DNA from 3 places in the Pseudomonas vranovensis genome. Region 3 is predicted to be linked to each of the others. Evidence: predicted binding sites of a transcription regulator. Region 3 holds the regulator's gene; each other region holds the start of a gene.
What was found. The regulator sigma-54, encoded in region 3, starts transcription at its own class of promoters, with help from an activator protein. The targets are predictions, from matches to a motif close to ANTGGCATNNANNTTGCTNT.
Positions count from the first base shown of each region.

Region 1: a site for sigma-54 is predicted at 5,025-5,044, ahead of ABVN19_RS03450 (circularly permuted type 2 ATP-grasp protein). Genes of this name have one in related genera too.
Region 2: a site for sigma-54 is predicted at 988-1,007, ahead of nirB (nitrite reductase large subunit NirB). Genes of this name have one in related genera too.

Region 1 is NZ_CP159259.1:736,025-743,138, reverse strand. It holds gene ABVN19_RS03470 (amidotransferase) at 1-503, opposite strand, end outside; gene ABVN19_RS03465 (cytochrome c) at 1,028-1,831, shown strand; gene ABVN19_RS03460 (transglutaminase family protein) at 1,835-2,632, opposite strand; gene ABVN19_RS03455 (alpha-E domain-containing protein) at 2,629-3,579, opposite strand; gene ABVN19_RS03450 (circularly permuted type 2 ATP-grasp protein) at 3,583-4,992, opposite strand; gene ABVN19_RS03445 (ribonuclease E inhibitor RraB) at 5,157-5,489, opposite strand; gene ABVN19_RS03440 (hypothetical protein) at 5,679-5,915, opposite strand; gene ABVN19_RS03435 (LTA synthase family protein) at 6,057-7,114, opposite strand, start outside.
Region 2 is NZ_CP159259.1:626,125-633,238, forward strand. It holds gene ABVN19_RS02910 (bifunctional nitrate reductase/sulfite reductase flavoprotein subunit alpha) at 1-895, shown strand, start outside; gene nirB (nitrite reductase large subunit NirB) at 1,173-3,731, shown strand; gene nirD (nitrite reductase small subunit NirD) at 3,731-4,099, shown strand; gene pcaQ (pca operon transcription factor PcaQ) at 4,144-5,076, shown strand; gene ABVN19_RS02930 (FKBP-type peptidyl-prolyl cis-trans isomerase) at 5,303-6,025, shown strand; gene ABVN19_RS02935 (DUF1232 domain-containing protein) at 6,308-6,748, shown strand; gene ABVN19_RS02940 (helix-turn-helix transcriptional regulator) at 6,848-7,114, shown strand, end outside.
Region 3 is NZ_CP159259.1:3,814,947-3,822,060, forward strand. It holds gene lptA (lipopolysaccharide transport periplasmic protein LptA) at 1-34, shown strand, start outside; gene lptB (LPS export ABC transporter ATP-binding protein) at 35-760, shown strand; gene ABVN19_RS17800 (RNA polymerase factor sigma-54) at 940-2,433, shown strand; gene raiA (ribosome-associated translation inhibitor RaiA) at 2,515-2,823, shown strand; gene ptsN (PTS IIA-like nitrogen regulatory protein PtsN) at 2,836-3,300, shown strand; gene rapZ (RNase adapter RapZ) at 3,304-4,158, shown strand; gene ABVN19_RS17820 (HPr family phosphocarrier protein) at 4,179-4,451, shown strand; gene ABVN19_RS17825 (ZIP family metal transporter) at 4,468-5,361, opposite strand; gene ABVN19_RS17830 (superoxide dismutase) at 5,373-5,984, opposite strand; gene ABVN19_RS17835 (hypothetical protein) at 5,987-6,448, opposite strand; gene ABVN19_RS17840 (class II fumarate hydratase) at 6,469-7,114, opposite strand, start outside.

The DNA of each region.
Region 1 (7,114 bases), 2.7 Mb from region 3:
CAGAAATCGCTGGATGCAATCACCGTGGCGTTTTCCGGCAGGCGGGTCACTTGGTCCTGGTGGCTGATCAACAGGGTCAATTCTTCGACTTGCGGGCTCATCCAGGGTGCCTTGGCGTTCATCACATAGCGATGGGTACCCACCCCCCAGCCCTGGGTGGCACGTTCGCTCTTGCCGCCCAGCAGCAGCGCCAGCAACTGATGACCGAAACAAACGCCCAGCAACTTGTCGCCGTGCTGGTAGCGAGCGAGCAGGAACGTTTTGAGCTTTTCGATCCAGGGATCATCACCGAACGAGTCGGCCTTGCTGCCCGTCACCAGGTAGGCATCAAATACCTGGTCGTCTTCCGGGTATTCGCCGTTCAACACGTTATAGACGCGAAACTCTGCGGCGATCGGCTGGCGGGTGAACAGTTGCTCGAACATCCGTCCGTAGCCCTGATACTGATCGACCAGCTCGGGTCGCAGGACGTCGGTTTCCAGGATGCAGATGCGTAACGACATAGATTTAGTCCTGAACGACAAAAGGCGGGATTGCCCCCTAGAGCCTGCCCCGAATAAGGCCTGCAAGCAAGTAGGATGCACTGACGAACGGTCACCTGTAGTGGGTCCAGGCGCTGAATGCTCGCAAGCGTCTAGCAAGGGGAAATGTTGCTGGATGGCACTTGGCCTCATAGCCAAAAAACACTGTAATGAATAGAAACATACGAAAGCGTTCTAAAACATAACTGACGTTGACCCTAAGGTTAGTTGTATACCCATTAGCAAAGGTTCGCGTCTGGACGTCAAACCGCGTTACCCGTTTGCCGGATCGACGACAAGGAAGCCACTGGGCACTCAGGAATAACAACAAGAAGGCGGTCAGCCATGTTCAAACAACCCAAAGTACGTCAAGCCGGGCTCATTCTCTTCGCCACGACATTGCTGTTGATTGTGCCGAACCTGTCACGCCTGTTCGGCTGACCTCTCTATGGCCATATGCGATGGCGCGCAGGTACTCTGCCAGCCCTGATGGTTGGAGTCTGCCCATGCGCCGCTGCCTCACCCTGCTGCTGACCCTGCTCTGCCTGCCGCTACAGGCGGCGCAGTTGACCTTGGACCTGGGCACTGCCAGCCGTCAGTGGCAAAGTGCCGAGCTGCTCGCGCACCCCCAGGCGCGGGATATCGAGATTCCCGACGATGTGTCCTACAAGAAAACCATGCGCTACCGCGCCATACCCCTTGCGGTACTGCTTGAAGGCATAGCTCCCGACGATCACCTGCAAGCGGTGGCCGAGGACGGCTTTGCCGCCGAGATGCCCGCCGCACCTTTGCTCGAAAAAGGGCCCGCACGCGCCTGGCTGGCCATTGAGGACCCAGCACACCCTTGGCCCCCATTGGGTCGGAACAAACCCAGTGCCGGCCCGTTCTACCTGGTCTGGACTCAACCACAGGCTGGGCGTATCAGTCCGGAACAGTGGCCCTTCCAGGTTGCCAGCATTCGCCGCCTGGCAGCGGCGGCCGAACGCTTCCCCGCATTGCGGCCCGCTGCGGATCTGGCCAGCGGCGATCCAATCATTCTGGGGTTCGCCCTGTTCCAGAAGAACTGCCTGGCCTGCCATCGCCTCAATGGCGCCGGCGATGCGCAGTTCGGTCCCGACCTCAACGTGCCGCACAACCCTACCGAGTACTTCCAACCGACCTTCCTTCGCCGCTACATCCGCGACCCGCAGAGCCTGCGCCAGTGGCCGCAAGCCAGAATGCCCGGCTTCAGCAATGCGGTGCTCAGCGACCAGGAACTGGATGCACTGCTGGTCTATCTTGCACACATGGCCACCCGCAAGACCCCCTGACGCCTATTGCTGCTGAGCGGTAAAGGCAGGGGTTACCAACACCTTGGCATGCATCTGCTCGAAGCCTCCGCCGCGCCGCATGCCGCGCACCGGGCAGGCATCCAGATAATCCAGGCCCACCGCAAGTTTCAGGTGACGCTCGGGGCGGTCCAGCTGGTTCGTCACATCGAAGCTGTACCAGGCGTCGTCGAGCCAGGCCTCGGCCCAGGCATGACTGGCCATCTGCTGGCTGTCACTGTCGAACAGGTAGCCCGAAACGTAGCGCGCCGGTACACCCAGGCTGCGCACGCAGGCGAGGAAAGCATGAGTATGGTCCTGGCACACACCGGAACCGGCGGCGAACGCCTGGGCTGCACTGGTATCTACCGCCGTGCTGCCTGGGCGATACGCCATGCGCTGGTTCAACGCATTCATCAATTCGATCAGCGCCGAGCGGTCCCTGCGCTTGCGGCATTGCTGGCTGGCAAAGGCGCGCAAGGCTTCATCTGCTTCGGTCAAACGGGTAAAGCGCAGGAACGGCAACGGTGATTGTGCTTCATGCTCGGCTTCGCGGCTCTGGTCGATTTCCACCAGGCCGCGGGCACCGATGATCAGGTCCGAGTGCGGTTCGTCCAGGCTCAAGACGTGGAGGATATTGCCGAACGGGTCCAGCTGTGCCCGCACCGGGCGCGGCAGGTCCAACTGCCAGACGAGTACCTGCTGGCGCTCGCTGTCGTGGGGCGTCAGGCGCAGGTACTGGATACTGGCCCGAACCTGGTCCTCGTAGTGATAGGCAGTTTCATGGCTAATGGTCAGTCTCATACGGCCTCCAGGTACGCGCTGTGAATGGCATTGCCCAACTGGCGCACCAGCGGGATGTAATGGGTCAGCCAGGGGTGCAGGCCTTCGGCAAGGATCTCGTCGATGCCGGTGTAGCGCAGCCGCGCATCGACTTCGGCTGCCAGGCGCTGCGCCGCACGACCATTGCTGCCCGGCAGGCTGGCCAGGATCAGGTCGATCTCTTCAGTGCAGGCACGCAGCGAGCGCGGTACGTCGGCGCGCAGCAACAACAGTTCGGCCACATGCCGTGCCGCGGGGGCGTCGCGATAGATCTCGGTGTAAGCCTCGAATGAGGACAGCGCTCGCAACAAGGCACTCCACTGGTAATAACCCCGGGCGGAGCTGTCGCTGACCGCCTCGGCCTCCTCGCCAAGCATCTCGTAGCGGGCGTCCAGCAGGCGCAGGGTGTTGTCGGCACGCTCGATAAACGTGCCCAGGCGGATGAAACGGAATGCATCATTGCGCATGATCGTGCCGTAGGTGGCACCGCGAAACAGGTGGGAACGCTCCTTGATCCATTCGCAGAAGCGGCTCATGCCATAACGACCCAGGCCTTGCTCGGCAATGCCGCGAATCTCGAGCCAGGTGGCGTTTATGTTTTCCCACATGTCGGCGGTGATTCGCCCACGCACCGCATGGGCACAGGCGCGGGCCGCCCCCAGGCAGCTGTAGATGCTGGCCGGGTTGTCCGGGTCCAGGGCGAAGAAATCCAGCAGGCGTTCGGCGTGCAGCTGGCCATGGCGCTCCAGGTAGTCGTCCAGGGTACCGGTGATCAACAGCGGCATGGCCACTTCGTCCAGCCCATCGCCCCGGCCGTCCTGGGGCATCAGCGACAGCGAATAACTGACATCGAGCATCCGCGCGAGGTTTTCCGCCCGCTCCAGGTAACGCGACATCCAGTACAAATCAGAGGCAGTTCTACTCAACATGACTTAATCCTCGACCACCCAGGTGTCCTTGGTTCCGCCGCCCTGGGAGGAGTTGACCACCAGCGAACCTTCACGCAACGCCACCCGGGTCAGGCCGCCGGGCACCACACGGGTTTCCCGCCCACTGAGCACGAAGGGACGCAGGTCGATGTGACGCGGCGCAATACCGTTTTCCACGAAGGTCGGGCAGGTCGACAACGACAGCGTCGGCTGGGCGATATAGGCCGCGGGCCGGGCCTTGATTCGTGCGGCAAAGGCTTCAATTTCAGCACGGGTCGATGCAGGCCCCACCAGCATGCCGTAGCCGCCCGAGCCCTGGGTTTCCTTGACCACCAGCTCCGGCAGGTGCGCCAGCACGTGCGACAGTTCTTCGGGCTTGCGACACTGCCAGGTCGGCACGTTCTTGAGAATGGGCTCTTCGTCCAGATAGAAGCGGATCATGTCGGTGACGTAGGGGTAGATCGACTTGTCGTCGGCTACCCCGGTACCGATGGCATTGGCCAGCACCACATTGCCGCAACGATAGGCCGAGAGCAGCCCTGGCACCCCAAGCATCGACTCGGGATTGAAGGCCAGCGGATCAAGGAAGGCATCGTCCAGGCGCCGGTAGATCACATCCACCGCCTTGGGACCGTCGGTGGTGCGCATGAATACCCGCTCGTCACGCACGAACAGATCCGCCCCCTCGACCAGTTCGACGCCCATCTCCCGGGCCAGGAAGGCATGTTCAAAAAATGCACTGTTGAAACGCCCGGGGGTGAGTACCACCACGCTTGGGTTATCCAGAGGGCTGGCGCTTTTGAGGGTGTCGAGCAGCAGGTTGGGATAGTGGTCGATCGGCGCAATGCGCTGGGCCGCGAACAATTCGGGGAACAGCCGCATCATCATCTTGCGGTCTTCCAGCATGTAGCTCACGCCACTGGGAGTACGCAGGTTGTCTTCGAGCACGTAGTAGCTGCCGTCGCCATCGCGCACCAGGTCGACCCCGGAGATATGCGCATAGATATCGCGGTGCAGGTCCAGCCCCTGCATTGCCAACTGGTATTGCTCGTTGGCCAGCACTTGTTCGGCGGGAATGATTCCGGCGCGGATGATCCGCTGGCCGTGGTAGAGGTCGGCCAGGAACAGGTTGAGCGCCTTGACCCGCTGTATACAGCCACGCTCCACCACCCGCCACTCACTGGCCGGGATGCTACGGGGAATAGTGTCGAAGGGGATCAGGCGCTCGGTGCCCTGCTCGTCGCCGTAGAGGGTGAACGTGATGCCGGCGCGGTGAAACAGCAGGTCGGCTTCGCGCCGACGTTGCGCCAGCAGTTCAGGCGGGGTATCGGCCAACCAGCGGGCGAATTCCCGGTAGTGCGGACGGACGTGGCCGTCTGCGCTGTACATCTCGTCATAAAAGGTGCGGATCATGCCGAACTCCTTGTCACCCGTGCACCTGAGCTATCGCAAGCCCCGTGCCAGCGGCATAATTCCTTGGATTTCAATAGGTTGTATTTGAAACGCAAAGCGGTTGCACCAAGTCTGTGCAACCGCTTCGCTTTCGTTGCATCCAACGCTTCATTGCGAAGCGTTGTTCAGGCCAGCGGGCGTTCCTGTTTCACGCCCCAGCCTTCGATCTCCCCACCCAACGGCGCAATCACCGCTTCGAAGTCCTGCTCGAATTCGTCAATACCGCCATAGGTGGCATACATCACTTTGCTCAACTCCAGGTGCCAGGCACCGTCATCGCGTTCGCGCACCTGTGCGCTGAGCGACTCCCCGCGAAACTGTCCTGCTGCCCGTCGTGCCCGTGCCTCATCGGGAAATACCGCATAAAACTCGATGGGATGAATCTGGGCGAAGTTGAAGCCGCCCTCTTTCATCTGTCGCAATACGGTGCTGCTGATGTCCTCGTATTGGCTGCTCATGAATCGTCCTCCTCACTACCGATGGATAGACTTTCAGTGCAAAACGCACCTGCCCGCCACACAAGCCGTGCGGGGGCAATTCGAGCTGATGCATGACGTGGATCGGCAAGCCCAGGCTGTTGCAAATAACGGCCCGACCTTGATTGCAGCGTAGCGTCAAGTTGACATATGTGCCAGAAAACAGCCGGTTCAGGGCTTTTCCGTGATCGCGGTGATCTCCACACCGCTCTGCTCTTTGAGCCATTTGGCGGTGGGTGCAGTAGCACGGTCCTGGAAATCATTGAGATCCAGTTCGTCCATGACTGGAAAGAGGTGGGAACGAATCAGCCGCGCGGCCTCTTCGACACTGGGCTGTTGCTCACAGGTGACGGGCAGCGAGGTACGCTCGCCTTTTTGATCAACAAACGTAATTTCCCACGCTTTCATTGGATTCTCCTCAGTACGGACACTCAGGGTGAATCGGCTTACCTTCCGTTGACCCGCAGCACGGGTGAATGTTCAGCCGCTGCGCGTCATCGGCAAAAAAAAGAGGCCCGGGGGCCTCTTTTTTCAGTACAGCACTCGCACTTACTCAGGCGTGCCGTGAACGACACCTGCGGTGTTGTCCAGCAGGCTCTTGGTGGCGGTCTGGATGAACGACTCAAGCTTGTGGGTCAGGTCCTTCTGGTCCGGGCTTTCGATCAGCTCGGCCTTGAAGTTGGCGCCCAGCTCGTAGCGGTACATGCGCGGCGACATGTCCTTGGACTCGATCAGAATACGATCGCCCTTGACCAGGCCGACAACCTGCTCGCTGCCCGAAGGCTTGATCATGCCGAAGCCCTCATCGCCAGCCGGCAGGTTGAGCAGGTCACGGCCCCAGCACTGGTGACGGGTTTCGCCGCCCAGGCGGCCCATGATGGTCGGCACGATGTCGATCTGGGTGCCCACGGCGTGGTTCACCGCACCGAACTTCTCCTGAATGCCGGGGGCAATCAGCAGCAGCGGTACGTTGAAACGCCCCAGGTCCAGCTCGGTCACTTGCTGGTGGTTGCCAAAGCCATGGTCACCAACGATAACGAACAGGGTTTCGTTGAAGTACGGCTCTTTGCGCGCCTTCTCGAAGAACTGGCCCAGGGCCCAGTCGGAGTAGCGCATGGCGGTCAGGTGCTGATCAAGGCGGCCCTGGCCGGTCACAGGTTCTACCGGCAGATCCTTGGGCAGCGCGTATGGCGTGTGGTTGGACAGGGTTTGCAACAGCGCATAGAACGGCTTCTTGCCATAGTTCTTGGCCAGCTCTTCGGCGCCTCGGTCAAACATGTCCTGGTCGGACACACCCCAGGTCGGGTCGGAGAACACCGGGTTGACGAAGTCATTGCGGCCGATGAAGGTGGTCATGCCCTGGTTGCCGAAGAAGCCCGACTGGTTATCCCAGGCAAAGTCGCCGTTGTAGACATAGACATCGTCGTAATCACGGGCGCTGAGCAAGGCCGGCAGGCCGGACAACTTGTGGCCGCCTTCGGGGGTCTGCATCAGGTACTCGAAACCTGGCAGGTTCGGGTAGCAGGCCATGGTGGCGAACATGCCCTGGTGGGTATGGGTACCGTTGGAGAAGAAGCGGTCGAAAAGCAGGCCTTCCTTCGCCAGTT
Region 2 (7,114 bases), 2.6 Mb from region 3:
CTGCGTCAGCCTCAAGGGCCTGGCCGACATGCCGCTGTTCGAGGCGTTGACCGATCACCTGGAAATTGCCCGCATCACGCCGGCCTTGCTGGAAGCTGTGGCCAGCCACATTGATGATGCGCCGTTGCGCCAACTGCTGATGCCGCAAAACACGCTCGCGCTCAAGGACTGGCTGTGGGGCCGGCAACTGGTCGACCTGCTTCAGGCCTACCCGGTGCAACTGCAGCTGGACACCTGGCTCAGCCTGTTGAAGCCCTTGCAGCCAAGGCTCTATTCGATCAGTTCAAGCCCCGGCTTCCACCCAGGCCAGGTGCATTTGACGATGTCCACGGTCCGCTATGGCCAGCGCAAAGGCGTGTGCTCGACCTACCTGGCCGATCGCCTTGGGCAGGGCAGTGCGAGAATCTTCACCCAGCCGACGCAACATTTTCTCTTGCCCAAAGACAACGACGCGCCTGTCATCATGGTCGGCCCTGGTACCGGTGTTGCGCCGTTTCGCGCCTTTCTTCAAGAGCGCCAGGTGCAGGGCGCCAGCGGACGCAATTGGCTGTTCTTTGGTGAACAGAAAGCGGCCACCGATTTCTATTACCGCGATGAGCTTCTGGCGTGGCAGCGCGAGGGGCATCTCACTCGCCTGGACACCGCTTTCTCCCGTGACCAGTCGGCGAAGATCTATGTGCAGCAACGCATGATCGAGCAGGGCGCCGAGCTCTGGCGCTGGCTGGAGGAGGGCGGTCATTTTTATGTGTGCGGCGATGCCGAACGCATGGCCAAGGATGTCGAGGCGGCGCTCAAGCAGATCAGCCGCGAGCACGGTGCGCTCAGTGCCGATCAAGCCGATGCCTATGTCAGCGAACTGAGCCGCAGCAAGCGCTACCTGCGCGACGTGTATTGAGGGTGCCCCATAAGGGGGAGTGCTGCACCAGCCTGGGTCGGTGATGACGGCCGGCTGAACGGCCAAACCCCCGGTTCACGGGGTGTTCGGCAGTTGGCACGCTCCCTGCTTTTATCGAAATACAACGTTCTCGCGGGTCAATGGCGATCTGCACCGGAACTACACAAAACGACCAGGCAAAGGCGCCTGGAGCTTCGGCTCCAGGCGCCTTTTTTTGTTTTTCGGGGTTAGCCCCGGCAGTACAGCCACCGTGAATGGCCTTGAGTGAGGATCGGGTATGAATGCAGCAACGACCATCGCCCAGCGAGAAAAACTGATCATCGTTGGCAACGGCATGGTGGGGCATCACTGCGTCGAGCAACTGATCGAGCGAGGAGCCTTGGGCCGTTTCGAGGTGCAGGTGTTCGGTGAGGAGCGTCAACGCGCCTACGACCGGGTTCACCTGTCGGAGTACTTCAACGGCAGCGATGCCGAAACCTTGGCCCTGGGTGCAGTGGGGTTGTATGCCGAACACGGCATCAGCCTGCACCTGCAGGAGGCGGTGGTGGCGATCGATCGCGAGCGCCGCGAGGTGGTTACCCCGCTTGGACGCTATGCCTATGACCAACTGATCCTGGCCACCGGCTCTTATCCCTTCGTGCCGCCCATCGAGGGGTGTGAGGGCGCTTCGCGCCTGGTGTACCGCACCCTGGATGATCTGGACGCCATCCGCGCCGCTGCAACGGGTGCCCGGCGCGGGGTGGTGGTCGGTGGCGGGCTGTTGGGGCTTGAGGCGGCCAACGCCCTCAAGTCCCTGGGCCTGGAAGCTCATGTGGTGGAGTTTGCCCCGCGCCTGATGCCGGTACAGCTCGACGCTGAAGGCGGCGCGGCTCTGCGTGCGCAGATCGAGGCACTGGGCGTTGGGGTGCATCTGTCACGGGCAACCCAATCGGTGGTTGCCGGCGATGACTACCGCTACCGGATGAACTTCGATGGCGGTGAGAGTCTTGAAACCGACCTGATCGTATTCTCCGCCGGCATCCGCCCGCAGGATGCGCTGGGTCGCAGCAGCGGCCTGGAAATCGCCGCCCGTGGAGGCGTGGTGATCGACAGTAACTGCCGCACCAGCGATGCGCAGATCTTCGCCATCGGCGAATGTGCTTCGTGGAATGGCAGCGTGTTCGGTTTGGTCGCGCCGGGCTACACCATGGCGCGCAATGTGGCCGCGACACTGGCCGGTGAAGAGGCCGCCAGCTTCACCGGTGCCGACATGTCGACCAAGCTCAAGTTGCTGGGTGTCGATGTCGGCTCCATAGGTGATGCCCAGGGTGCGACGCCGGGGGCGCGCAGCTATCGCTTTATCGACGAAGCCAACTCGGCGTACCGTCGTCTGGTGGTCGATGCCAGCGGCAAGCGCGTGTTGGGTGCGGTGCTGGTGGGCGACAACAGTTACTACGATACGCTGCTGCAGTACGCACAAAACGGCATCGCATTGCCTGCCGATCCATCTGCGCTGATCTTGCCGCAATCGACCGGTGCGCCAACCCTGGGCGCCGATGCCTTGCCCGACAGCGCAACCATCTGTTCTTGTCACAACGTCAGCAAGGGCGCGATCTGCAGCGCCATCGACAACGGCTGCGGCGAACTGGGTGCGCTCAAGCAGCAGACCAAGGCCTGTACCGGATGCGGTGGCTGCGCGGCGCTACTCAAGCAGGTGTTCGAGCATGAGTTGATCGCCCGCGGTGCCAGCGTCGACAAGAGCCTGTGCGAACACTTCGCCTACACCCGCCAGGAGCTCTACGCCCTGGTGCGGGTGGAGGGCATCCTGAGTTTCGATGAGATGCTCGCCAAACATGGCCGCGGCCATGTGGGCTGCGACATCTGCAAACCCACCGTTGGCTCGATCCTGGCCTCGTGCTGGAACCAGCCGATCATGGACCCGTCGCTGGTACCGCTGCAGGACACCAACGACACTTTCATGGCCAACATGCAGAAGAACGGCACCTACTCGGTGGTACCGCGCATCCCGGGCGGCGAAATCACCCCGGACAAGCTCATCGTCATTGGCCAGGTGGCGAAGAAGTACGACCTCTACACCAAGATCACCGGCGGCCAGCGCATCGACCTGTTCGGGGCCCAGCTTCACGAGTTGCCGGCCATCTGGGGCGAACTGATCGAGGCCGGATTCGAGACCGGTCATGCCTATGGCAAGTCCACACGCACGGTCAAATCCTGTGTCGGCAGCACCTGGTGCCGCTATGGCGTACAGGACAGCGTACACATGGCCCTGACCCTGGAAGACCGCTACAAGGGCCTGCGCTCACCGCACAAACTCAAGTTCGCGGTATCGGGCTGCACCCGTGAGTGTGCCGAGGCGCAGAGCAAGGATATCGGTGTGATCGCCACCGAGAAGGGCTGGAACCTGTACGTCTGCGGCAACGGCGGCATGCGTCCACGGCATGCCGAACTGTTCGCTACCGACCTGGACGATGCCGCGCTGATCCGCACCATCGACCGGGTGCTGATGTTCTACATCCGTACTGCCGACAAATTGCAGCGCACCTCGGTGTGGCGTGAAAGCCTCGAGGGCGGCTTGGACTACCTCAAGCACGTGATTCTCGACGACAGCCTGGGCCTGGGCGCGGAGCTTGAAGCGCAGATGCAACTGGTGGTCGACCGATACGAATGCGAATGGGCGAATGCCCTGAAGGACCCGGAAAAACTCAAGCGTTTCCGTACCTTCGTCAACGACCAGCGCCCGGACCCAGGCGTGCATTTTGTCCGCGAGCGTGGCCAGCGCCGACCGATCGGCGCCGCTGAACTTCACTTGATCCCGACCACTGAAGAGGTGCTGTGATGAGCGTGTCCACTGTTGCTGTAAACCTGCAAGCCCGACACTGGCAGGCCGTGTGCAACCGCGATGACCTGGTGGCGCAATCGGGAGTGGTGGTGTGGTTCGAGGGACGGCAGGTGGCGCTGTTCTACCTGCCAGGGCAGAGTACACCGGTGTATGCCGTTGATAACGTCGACCCCAGGTCCGGCGCCAATGTGATTGGCCGTGGACTGGTGGGGCATCTGAACGGCGAACTGGTGGTGGCGGCGCCCTTGTACAAGCAGCACTTCTGCTTGAGTGACGGTCGTTGCCTGGAGGATGCGGGGCAGGCGTTGCAGGTGTGGCCGGTGCGCTTGTGTGGTGATCAGGTAGAGATCGGACAAGCCCCGTAGGAGCGGGCTTGCTCCGCGAAAGCCCGCGCCGATAAACTCCGGCGATGAACCTCGACACCCGTATCAAATTCCGCCACCTGCTGTGCTTTCTCGAAATTGCCCGCCAGGGCAGTTTCGCCAAGGCTGCCGATGCCATGGCGATCAGCCAGCCTGCCATCTCCAAGACCCTCAAGGAGCTTGAAGACCTGCTGCAGACACGCCTGTTCGAGCGCAGCAAGCAAGGCGTCGAACTAACCCCGGCCGGGGTGCGTTTCATGCGTTATGCCGGGCCCAGCGTCCAGGCCCTGCGTGAGGGTGTGAGTACCTTGCGGGGTGAGGAGCATGCACCGCCACAGGTGCGTGTCGGTGTGCTGTCTACGGTTGAAAGCCTGCTGATGCCCGAGGTGCTCTGTCGCCTGCACCAGCGCCATGAGGCCCTGGTGGTCAGCGTGGCCACCGGCCCCAGCGCTCATTTGCTGGCGCAATTGCATGTCGGCGAGCTGGACCTGGTGATCGGGCGCATGACCGACAGCCCGCAGATCCAGGGCTTGTTGTTCGAGCACCTGTACAGCGAGTCGATGTCGCTGGTGGTGCGTCCGGGACATCCGCTGCTGGCCGGTCAGCCTGTCGAGCGTAGCCAGGTCGGCCGCTATCCATTGGTACTGCCGCTGGCCGGTACGACCATCCGCAAGCACGCCGACAGTCTGTTCGTGCAGTGCGCCATCGAGCAACCGCTGCAGCGCCTGGAAACCCTGTCGCCAGCCCTGAGTCGCCGTTATGTGCAAGGCAGCGATGCCGTATGGGTAGCGCCGCGTGACGCCGTGCGGGTCGATCTGGGCCGGGGCGAGTTGTGCGAACTGGACCTGGGTGTGCAAGAGCCGGGCGGTTCGGTGGGCATCTGCAGCAACGCCGCGTTGCCACTGAGTTTGCCGGCCCGCTGGTTGTGCGAAGTGCTGCGCGAAGTGGCCGCGCAGTACCGCGACGGCAGCTACCCCTGAAATCCTGTCCTTATTACAAACTGCTACAAAAACTGCGCGCAAATTTGCTCAAGCGCCATGCCCCGTCAATACTGGCCACTGGCTGCAGCTTTGTATGAAGAAGGTTTTAACTGGCTGAACTTATCCGGCTTTTGTTGCTCTCATGCCGGTAGCCATTGGTCGTGGCCGCCTGATAAGCTCGCGGCTTTACTCGATTGCCCTATCGGCGCATGAACAAGGAAATAGCATGAAACAGCATCGGTTGGCGGCTGCGGTTGCCCTGGTTAGTCTGGTCCTGGCGGGTTGCGATTCGCAGACCAGCGTCGAGCTCAAGACTCCGGCACAGAAAGCCTCCTACGGTATTGGCCTGAACATGGGCAAAAGCCTGGCTCAGGAAGGCATGGACGACCTTGATTCGAAAGCAGTTGCTCAAGGCATCGAAGATGCTGTTGGCAACAAAGAGCAGAAGATCAAGGACGATGAACTGGTCGAAGCCTTTGCTGCCTTGCAGAAGCGCGCTGAAGAGCGTCTGGTCAAGATGAGCGAAGAGTCGGCTGCCGCTGGCAAGAAATTCCTTGAAGAAAACGGCAAGAAGACCGGTGTCGTGACCACCGCTTCCGGCCTGCAGTACGAAGTGATCAAGAAGGCCGACGGCGCCCAGCCAAAGCCGACTGACGTGGTCACTGTCCACTACGAAGGCAAGCTGATCGACGGCAAGGTCTTCGACAGCTCCGTCGAGCGTGGCAGCCCGATCGACCTGCCGGTTAGCGGCGTGATCCCGGGTTGGGTCGAAGGCCTGCAACTGATGCACGTGGGCGAGAAGTACAAACTGTTCATCCCGGCTGACCTGGCCTACGGCGCCCAGAGCCCGAGCCCGATGATCCCGGCCAACTCGGTCCTGGTTTTCGAGCTGGAACTGCTGGGCATCAAGGATCAGGCCAAGCCTGAAGCCGACGCCGCAGCCGAGTAAGCTGCCGCGTTAACGACAACGCCCCGTCTCGACGGGGCGTTGTCGTTTCTGGCGATTGCATCGAACCCCGAAGGCAAGGCAAGGTCTGAAAAGCTGCAACGAACGCCGAAAAGGCGCACGATGGGCAAAACGTTTGCGCCATTGAAACAGGTGTGTAAAAAACGCCCGATTTGACCCCGGCCCTTGCCTGGCGGGCGCCTCGAGGGGCAAATCTCGCTCTGTTCACAAGGTTATCCACAATAATTGTGGATAACCTTTCCCTGGCTGGTCCCTGGAGGCCATATGAAAGCACCGTGGAATTTTGCCCGCTTTCTGCCCCTGGCCGAGCGCCTGCTCAGCCGTGGCCGTCTGCCGGCACTGATTTTTGCCGTGGCGCGCAAAGGGCCAAGGCTTGGCAAACTGCGTGAAGATGTGGGTTTGCTGCAGGCCCTGTGCCTGGCCTGGTGGCGGGGGGAGTACCGCGCCATCAGCCCCAAAGCGCTGGTGACCGTGGTAGCGGGGTTGCTGTATTTCGTCAGCCCCCTGGACGCCATTCCCGACTGGCTGCTGGGTGTGGGCTTTCTCGATGACATCGCCGTGCTGGCCTGGGTGCTGAAAGCCGTTTCCGATGAACTGGCGGCGTTCAATGCCTGGCGGACGCGGCAGGCGCCCGAGAAGCTGCGGGTTGTCGAGCGACTCCCCGCTACCGCCGAATCCCTGCGGCTGGAGCAGGAAAAAAGCTGATTACACCGCGCTCCCCTGCACACCCTTGTGGCTGGTAATATAATTGGCATAAGGGTTATGCCTACGGATTACATGTCGTAGTCCTACAAGGGGGTTGTAATGAGTATTCAGGTCATCAGCCGAGACGGTCAACCCGAGTACGCGGTTGTACCCTGGGAGCAGTACCAGGCACTGCTCAAGGCCGCCGGCCAAGCCGAGCAGGTCGCCGTCGAGCACACAGAATCCACCCCATCCCAAAGCGCCAGCTTGCCAAGTTTCAGCGAGCTGGCGCGTTTGCGTGAAGGCAAGGGCCTGGCGCCGGAGCAATTGGCGCGCAGCGTCGGCATCAGCCCGGTGTACCTGGCGCTGATCGAGAGCGGCGAACGC
Region 3 (7,114 bases):
CATGGTGATCCAGCCGAAGAAGAAGGCCGAGTAAATGGCAACCCTCAAAGCCCAGCACCTGGCCAAGAGCTACAAAAGCCGTCAGGTAGTACGTGACGTCAGCCTGTCTATCGACAGCGGCCAGATCGTCGGCCTGCTCGGCCCTAACGGCGCCGGCAAGACCACCTGCTTCTACATGATCGTCGGACTGGTCCAGGCCGACCAGGGACGCGTCCTGATCGACGACCTGGATGTCAGCCACCAGCCGATGCACGGGCGTGCCCGTGCCGGCATCGGCTACCTGCCCCAGGAGGCATCGATCTTTCGCAAGCTGTCGGTGGCCGACAACATCATGGCGATCCTCGAAACCCGCAAGGAGCTCGATGCCGCCGGACGCCGCAAGGAGCTGGAAAGCCTGCTGCAGGAATTCCACATCAGCCATATTCGCGACAACCTCGGCATGAGCCTTTCCGGGGGCGAGCGGCGACGCGTGGAAATCGCCCGGGCACTGGCCACGGCCCCGAAGTTCATCCTGCTCGACGAACCCTTTGCCGGTGTCGACCCGATTTCGGTCGGCGACATCAAGCAGATCATCCACCACCTCAAGGCCAAAGGCATTGGCGTGCTGATCACCGACCATAACGTTCGGGAAACTCTGGATATCTGCGAAACCGCCTACATCGTCAATGATGGCCAACTGATCGCCGAAGGCGATGCGCAGACCATCCTGGCCAACGATCTGGTTAAAGAGGTCTACCTGGGCCACGAGTTCCGCTTGTAAGTTCGAAGCAGCACAGCGTTTGCCATGGGCCGCTGAACCGGCGAAATGCGGCATATTTGTTACCGCACCCTAGGCAAACGCTTCAACTTCAGGCATATAATTTGCTTAAAGTTGGCGCTTCGGTGCCCTTGTAGTGGATGGCGCATGTGCGCCGGCAAATAAGGTGTTAAGCCCCTGCCATGAAACCATCGCTCGTCCTAAGAATGGGCCAGCAACTGACGATGACCCCGCAGTTGCAACAGGCCATCCGTCTGCTCCAGCTATCTACCCTTGATCTCCAGCAGGAGATCCAGGAAGCGCTGGAGTCGAACCCGATGCTCGAACGCCAGGAAGAAGGCGACGATTTCGACAACAGCGACCCGATGGCCGATAACGCCGAAAGCAAGCCTGTCGCCGAAACCCAGGACACCAGCTTCCAGGAAACCACGCAAACAGTGGACAACCTCGAAGAGGGCGAGTGGAGCGAGCGCATCCCCAATGAACTGCCAGTCGACACGGCCTGGGAAGACATCTACCAGACCAGCGCCAGCAGCCTGCCCAGCAATGACGATGACGAGTGGGACTTCACCACCCGTACTTCGGTCGGTGAAAGCCTGCAGAGCCACCTGCTCTGGCAGTTGAACCTGGCGCCGATGTCCGACACCGACCGGTTGATCGCCGTGACGCTGATCGACTGCATCAACAACCAGGGCTACCTGGACGAGACACTCGAAGAAGTCTGCGAATCCTTCGATCCCGAGCTGGATATCGAGCTCGATGAAGTCGAGGCCGTACTGCATCGCATCCAGCAATTCGAGCCCGCCGGCATCGGCGCGCGCAACCTCGGCGAATGCCTGCTGTTGCAACTGCGCCAACTGCCTGCCACGACGCCGTGGATGGCCGAGGCGCAGCGCCTGGTCAGCGACTATATCGACCTGCTCGGCAGCCGCGACTACAGCCAGCTGATGCGCCGCATGAAGCTCAAGGAAGACGAGTTGCGCCAGGTGATCGAACTGGTCCAGAGCCTCAACCCGCGCCCCGGTTCGCAGATCGAGTCCAGCGAGCCCGAGTACGTTGTCCCGGACGTGATCGTACGCAAGGACAACGAACGCTGGCTGGTCGAGCTGAACCAGGAAGCCGTCCCGCGCCTGCGGGTCAACCCGCAGTACGCAGGCTTCGTCCGTCGCGCCGACACCAGTGCCGACAACACCTTCATGCGCAATCAGTTGCAGGAAGCCCGCTGGTTCATCAAGAGCCTGCAGAGCCGCAACGAGACCCTGATGAAGGTCGCCACCCAGATCGTCGAGCATCAACGGGGCTTTCTCGACCACGGCGACGAAGCGATGAAGCCGCTGGTGCTGCACGACATCGCCGAAGCGGTAGGCATGCACGAGTCGACGATTTCCCGGGTAACCACCCAGAAATACATGCATACCCCACGGGGCATTTACGAGCTGAAGTACTTTTTCTCCAGCCACGTGAGTACCTCCGAAGGCGGCGAATGCTCGTCCACAGCCATCCGCGCGATCATCAAAAAACTGGTTGCAGCTGAAAATCAGAAAAAGCCATTGAGTGACAGCAAGATCGCTGGTTTACTGGAGGCACAAGGCATCCAGGTAGCCCGTCGCACCGTCGCCAAGTACCGCGAGTCCCTCGGCATTGCACCGTCGAGCGAGCGCAAGCGATTGATGTAACGGCCCCTGAGGTGTGCCATCGCAGTTCAGTGGCAGGCGCAACACCTGCCTCTTATGCACCGGCAACAAAGGAGAAGCTGTATGCAAGTCAATATCAGTGGACAGCATGTAGAAGTCACTCAGCCCCTGCGTGAGTATGTCGAACAGAAACTGAAGCGACTGGAGGGGCACTTCGACAAGATTACCAATGTGACGGTAATCATGAAGGTCGAGAAGCTGCAGCAGAAAATCGAAGCAACGCTGTTTATTCCCGGCGGCGAAGTTGTTGCAAATGCCGAACACACAGACATGTATGCAGCGATCGATGCCTTGACTGACAAGCTCGACCGCCAACTGAAAAAACACAAGGAAAAACAGCAAAGCCTGCTGCAAGGTGCAGCGGCCCGCTGATCCCCCTCATCCATGATCCGACTTGAAACCATCCTGACCCCCGGCCGTTCCCTTGTGAACGTGCCGGGCGGCAGTAAAAAGCGCGTCCTCCAGGAAATCGCCACCCTGATCGACCGGGAAGTTGCCGACCTGGAGATGCAGGACGTATTTGAAAGCCTGTTTGCCCGGGAGAAACTCGGGTCAACCGGGTTTGGCAATGGCATTGCCATTCCACACTGCCGCCTCAAAGGCTGCTCATCGCCTATCAGCGCCCTGATACACCTGGAAGCACCGATCGACTACGACGCCATTGATGGCGCGCCAGTCGACTTGCTGTTTGTCCTGCTGGTTCCGGAGGCGGCTACCGATGCGCACCTGGAATTGCTGCGCCAGATCGCAAGCATGCTCGACCGCAAGGACGTACGTGACCGGCTACGCGCCGCCAACAGCAGCGAAGCCCTGTACCAGGTCGTACTGGACGCACAGAACGAGCATTGATATATGCGCTTGATCATCGTCAGCGGCCGGTCTGGCTCCGGCAAGAGTACTGCCCTCGCTGTCCTTGAGGACAACGGCTACTACTGTATCGACAACCTGCCCGCCGGGTTGTTGCCCCAACTGGCCGAGAACGCCCTGATCAATACCGAGCTGATGCAGCCCAAGGTGGCCGTATCGATCGATGCCCGCAACCTGCCCAGCCACCTGTCGCGCTTCCCGGAATTACTGGAAGAGGCGCGCGGTCGTCATATCCAGTGTGATGTGCTGTACCTGGATGCCGACGAAGACACACTGCTCAAGCGCTTCTCGGAAACCCGCCGCCGTCACCCGTTGACCAACGCCAACCGTTCCCTGGCCGAAGCCATCAAGGACGAAACCGAGCTGCTGGGCCCTATCGCCGACCTCGCCGACCTTAAAATCGACACCACCAACCTGAACCTGTATCAGCTGCGTGATTCGATCAAGCTGCGCCTGCTCAACCAGCCGGAACCCGGGACTGCCTTCCTCGTCGAATCCTTCGGTTTCAAGCGGGGCATGCCGATTGACGCCGACCTGGTGTTCGACGTGCGCTGCCTGCCCAATCCCTACTGGAAGCCGGAGCTGCGCGAGCACTCGGGTCTGGAGCAACCGGTCATCGACTATCTCGCGGCCCAGCCCGATGTCGAGGAGATGTTCCAGGATATCTCCAGCTACCTGCTCAAATGGCTGCCGCGCTTTGCTGCCAGCAATCGCGCCTATGTCACCATTGCCATTGGCTGCACCGGTGGACACCACCGCTCGGTTTACCTGACCGAGCGCCTGGGCCAGTTGTTGCAACAATCCTTGAAGAACGTCCAGGTCCGCCACCGCGACCTCTAGCCCACAGGACTACCGCCGCGATGCCTGCTCGTGAGATCACCATCATCAACAAGCTGGGGCTGCATGCCCGGGCTGCTGCAAAATTCGTTGGCGTGGCTGGACGCTTCCCCTGCACGGTGCGTGTAGGTCGTGCGCCCGACAAACTGATCGATGGCAAAAGCATCATGGCCGTAATGATGTTGGCGGCTGGAAAAGGTACCCAGGTGCATCTACATACCGAAGGCGAAGACGAGGACGCAGCACTCACAGCACTGGTCGAGCTGATCAACAACTATTTTGACGAGGGCGAGTGATCGCCCTCGTTTTCGTTCAAGACAACGCCGTGTCCATCACCATCATCAGGCAGAAGCCAATGCACAGTCCCAGGCTTGCCAGGCGATGATGGCCGTTGCTGCGTGATTCAGGGATGATCTCCTGAGTCACCACCAGCAACATTGCTCCGGCGGCACACGCCAGCCCCAATGGCAGCAAGAGCTCTGCCACCGTTACCAGCCAGGCGCACAACAGAGCCGCCACCGGCTCGACCAGCCCGGACGCCGCGCCGATCAAAAACGCCTTGAACCGCCCCATTCCCGCCCCGGCGAGCACCAGGGCGATGACCAGGCCTTCAGGCACATCCTGCAGTGCAATACCCATGGCCAGGCTGTCGGCATCTGGCATACCACCGCCAGCTGACACGCCAATAGCCATGCCTTCGGGAATGTTGTGGGCAATGATGGCAATGACGAATACCCAGATCCGTGCAGCTATCACCGGTTGCTGAGCACTTCCCACCAGGGCTTCCGGCGACCCGCCGGAAACCTTGAGATCAACCAGGTACAGGCAAAATGCGCCAAACAGCAGGCCGAAGCTGATCAGCCCGCCCGCTCCCCACTTGTTCAACCCGATAGCCTGGGCCGCATCCAGCCCTGGAATGATCAGCGAGAAGGCCGTGGCCGCCAGCATTACACCGGCACCGAAACCCAACAAGGTATCGGCCAGGGCAACCGCCATGCTGCGGATCACCAGCACCGGCACTGCACCCAGCGCCGTACCCAGCGCGCACAGGGCACCACCCTCGAGCGCGCGCATCATGCGCGGCTCAAGGTCCAGCCAGGCGATTCCCTGCGCCATAAGCAAGGCACAACCGACCAGCAACAGCAGCGTACCGAGGGCCAGGCGAAACAGGCGCACGCCACTGATGGACATCACATCCGTAGGCATACCGGTACGACTCACACCAGGGCGGCTACGTAGCGACGTTCGACTTCGGACCAGTCGATCACGCTGTAGAAGGCATTGATGTATTCAGGTCGGCGATTCTGGTACAGCAAGTAGTAGGCATGTTCCCACACGTCCAACCCAAGGATCGGTGTGTTTCCATTCATCAACGGGCTGTCCTGGTTGCCGCTGCTTTCCACCATGAGCTTTTTCTCAGGTGTCACGCTGAGCCAGGCCCAACCGCTGCCAAAACGGGTCAGGGCTGCCTTGGTGAAAGCATCCTTGAAGGCCTCGAAACCGCCCAGCTGTTCATCAATGGCCTTGGCCACCGCACCCTGCGGCAGACCACCGCCTTTGGGCGACATGATCGTCCAGAACAACGAATGGTTGGCATGCCCGCCACCCTGGTTGATCACAGCCGCCTGCAGCGGTTGCGGCAACTGCTTGACTGCCGCTACCAGTTTTTCTACTGGCCACTCGGCCCACTCGGTGCCTTCGACAGCTGCGTTCAGATTGTTGATGTAGGTCTGGTGGTGCTTGCTGTGGTGAATCTGCATGGTCTGGGTGTCGATGTGCGGCTCAAGCGCATCGTAGGCGTAAGGCAAGGCAGGCAAGGTATAAGGCATGTTCAATGGATTCCGTAGTGGTGAGCCGACGACCCGGCACTTTCCTGACCGGCCATAACCACCGGCTGCGGGCCATGGCTATGGAGCAGGCGTTCGGTACGCGGGTACTGGCCGTACTCGCTGATGAAGTTCAAAAGCTCGGTGTAAGTCTTGCTGCTGTGACGTAGCGCCGCTTCGCGCAGCGCCGGTGCCAGGCGTTGGTCCTGCATGGCCTGCAACAACCGCTGATGGATCGCGCAGAGGTACTCCGCGCTTTCCTGAGGTTGGTTCAGGCGCAAGTGCAGGTCCGCCAGGTTGTGATGAGCGATGACGCACACGGCCACCGCTTCATCGGCGTCATGCCAGCGCTCGAACAACACCTGGGCCAGGGCCAGGGCCTGCAGATACAACTCGCGGGCATCAACCAGCTCGCCCTGATCGAACAGGCGATTGGCGATTTCGGTGGTGCGCTTCCAGTGCTGCATGACAAACCTCCAGTGCGGTATCAGATACCGCCAGCAGTGAGTTTTTCCGGGTCCAGCAGCACTTCCAGCTGGCTGCGCGGCAGGTCGGTGTGCTCCAGGGCGACCTCGATGATCGGCCGCCCCTGCTTGTAGGCGGTCTTGGCAATCTCGGCAGCCTTCTGGTAGCCGATGATCGGGTTCAACGCAGTCACCAGGATCGGGTTGCGCGCCAGGGCTTCCTTGAGCTTGGGTTCGTTGACCTTGAAGCTGGCAATCGCCTTGTCGGCCAACAGGCGGCTGACGTTGGCCATCAACTCGATGCTGCTGAGCAGGTTCTGGGCAATGATCGGCAGCATCACATTGAGTTCGAAGTTGCCCGACTGGCCGGCAACGGCGATGGTCGCGTCGTTGCCGATAACCTGGGCGGCAACCATGGCAGTGGCCTCCGGAATCACCGGATTGACCTTGCCCGGCATGATCGAGGAGCCGGGCTGCAAGCCTTCAAGCTCGATCTCGCCCAGGCCCGCCAATGGCCCCGAGTTCATCCAGCGCAGGTCGTTGGCGATCTTCATCAGCGCCACCGCAGTGGTTTTAAGCTGACCGGAAAGTGCCACGGCGGTGTCCTGGGAGCCGATCAGGGCGAACAGGTTCTGCCCGGGTGTGAACGGTACCTTGGCCAGGCCGCTG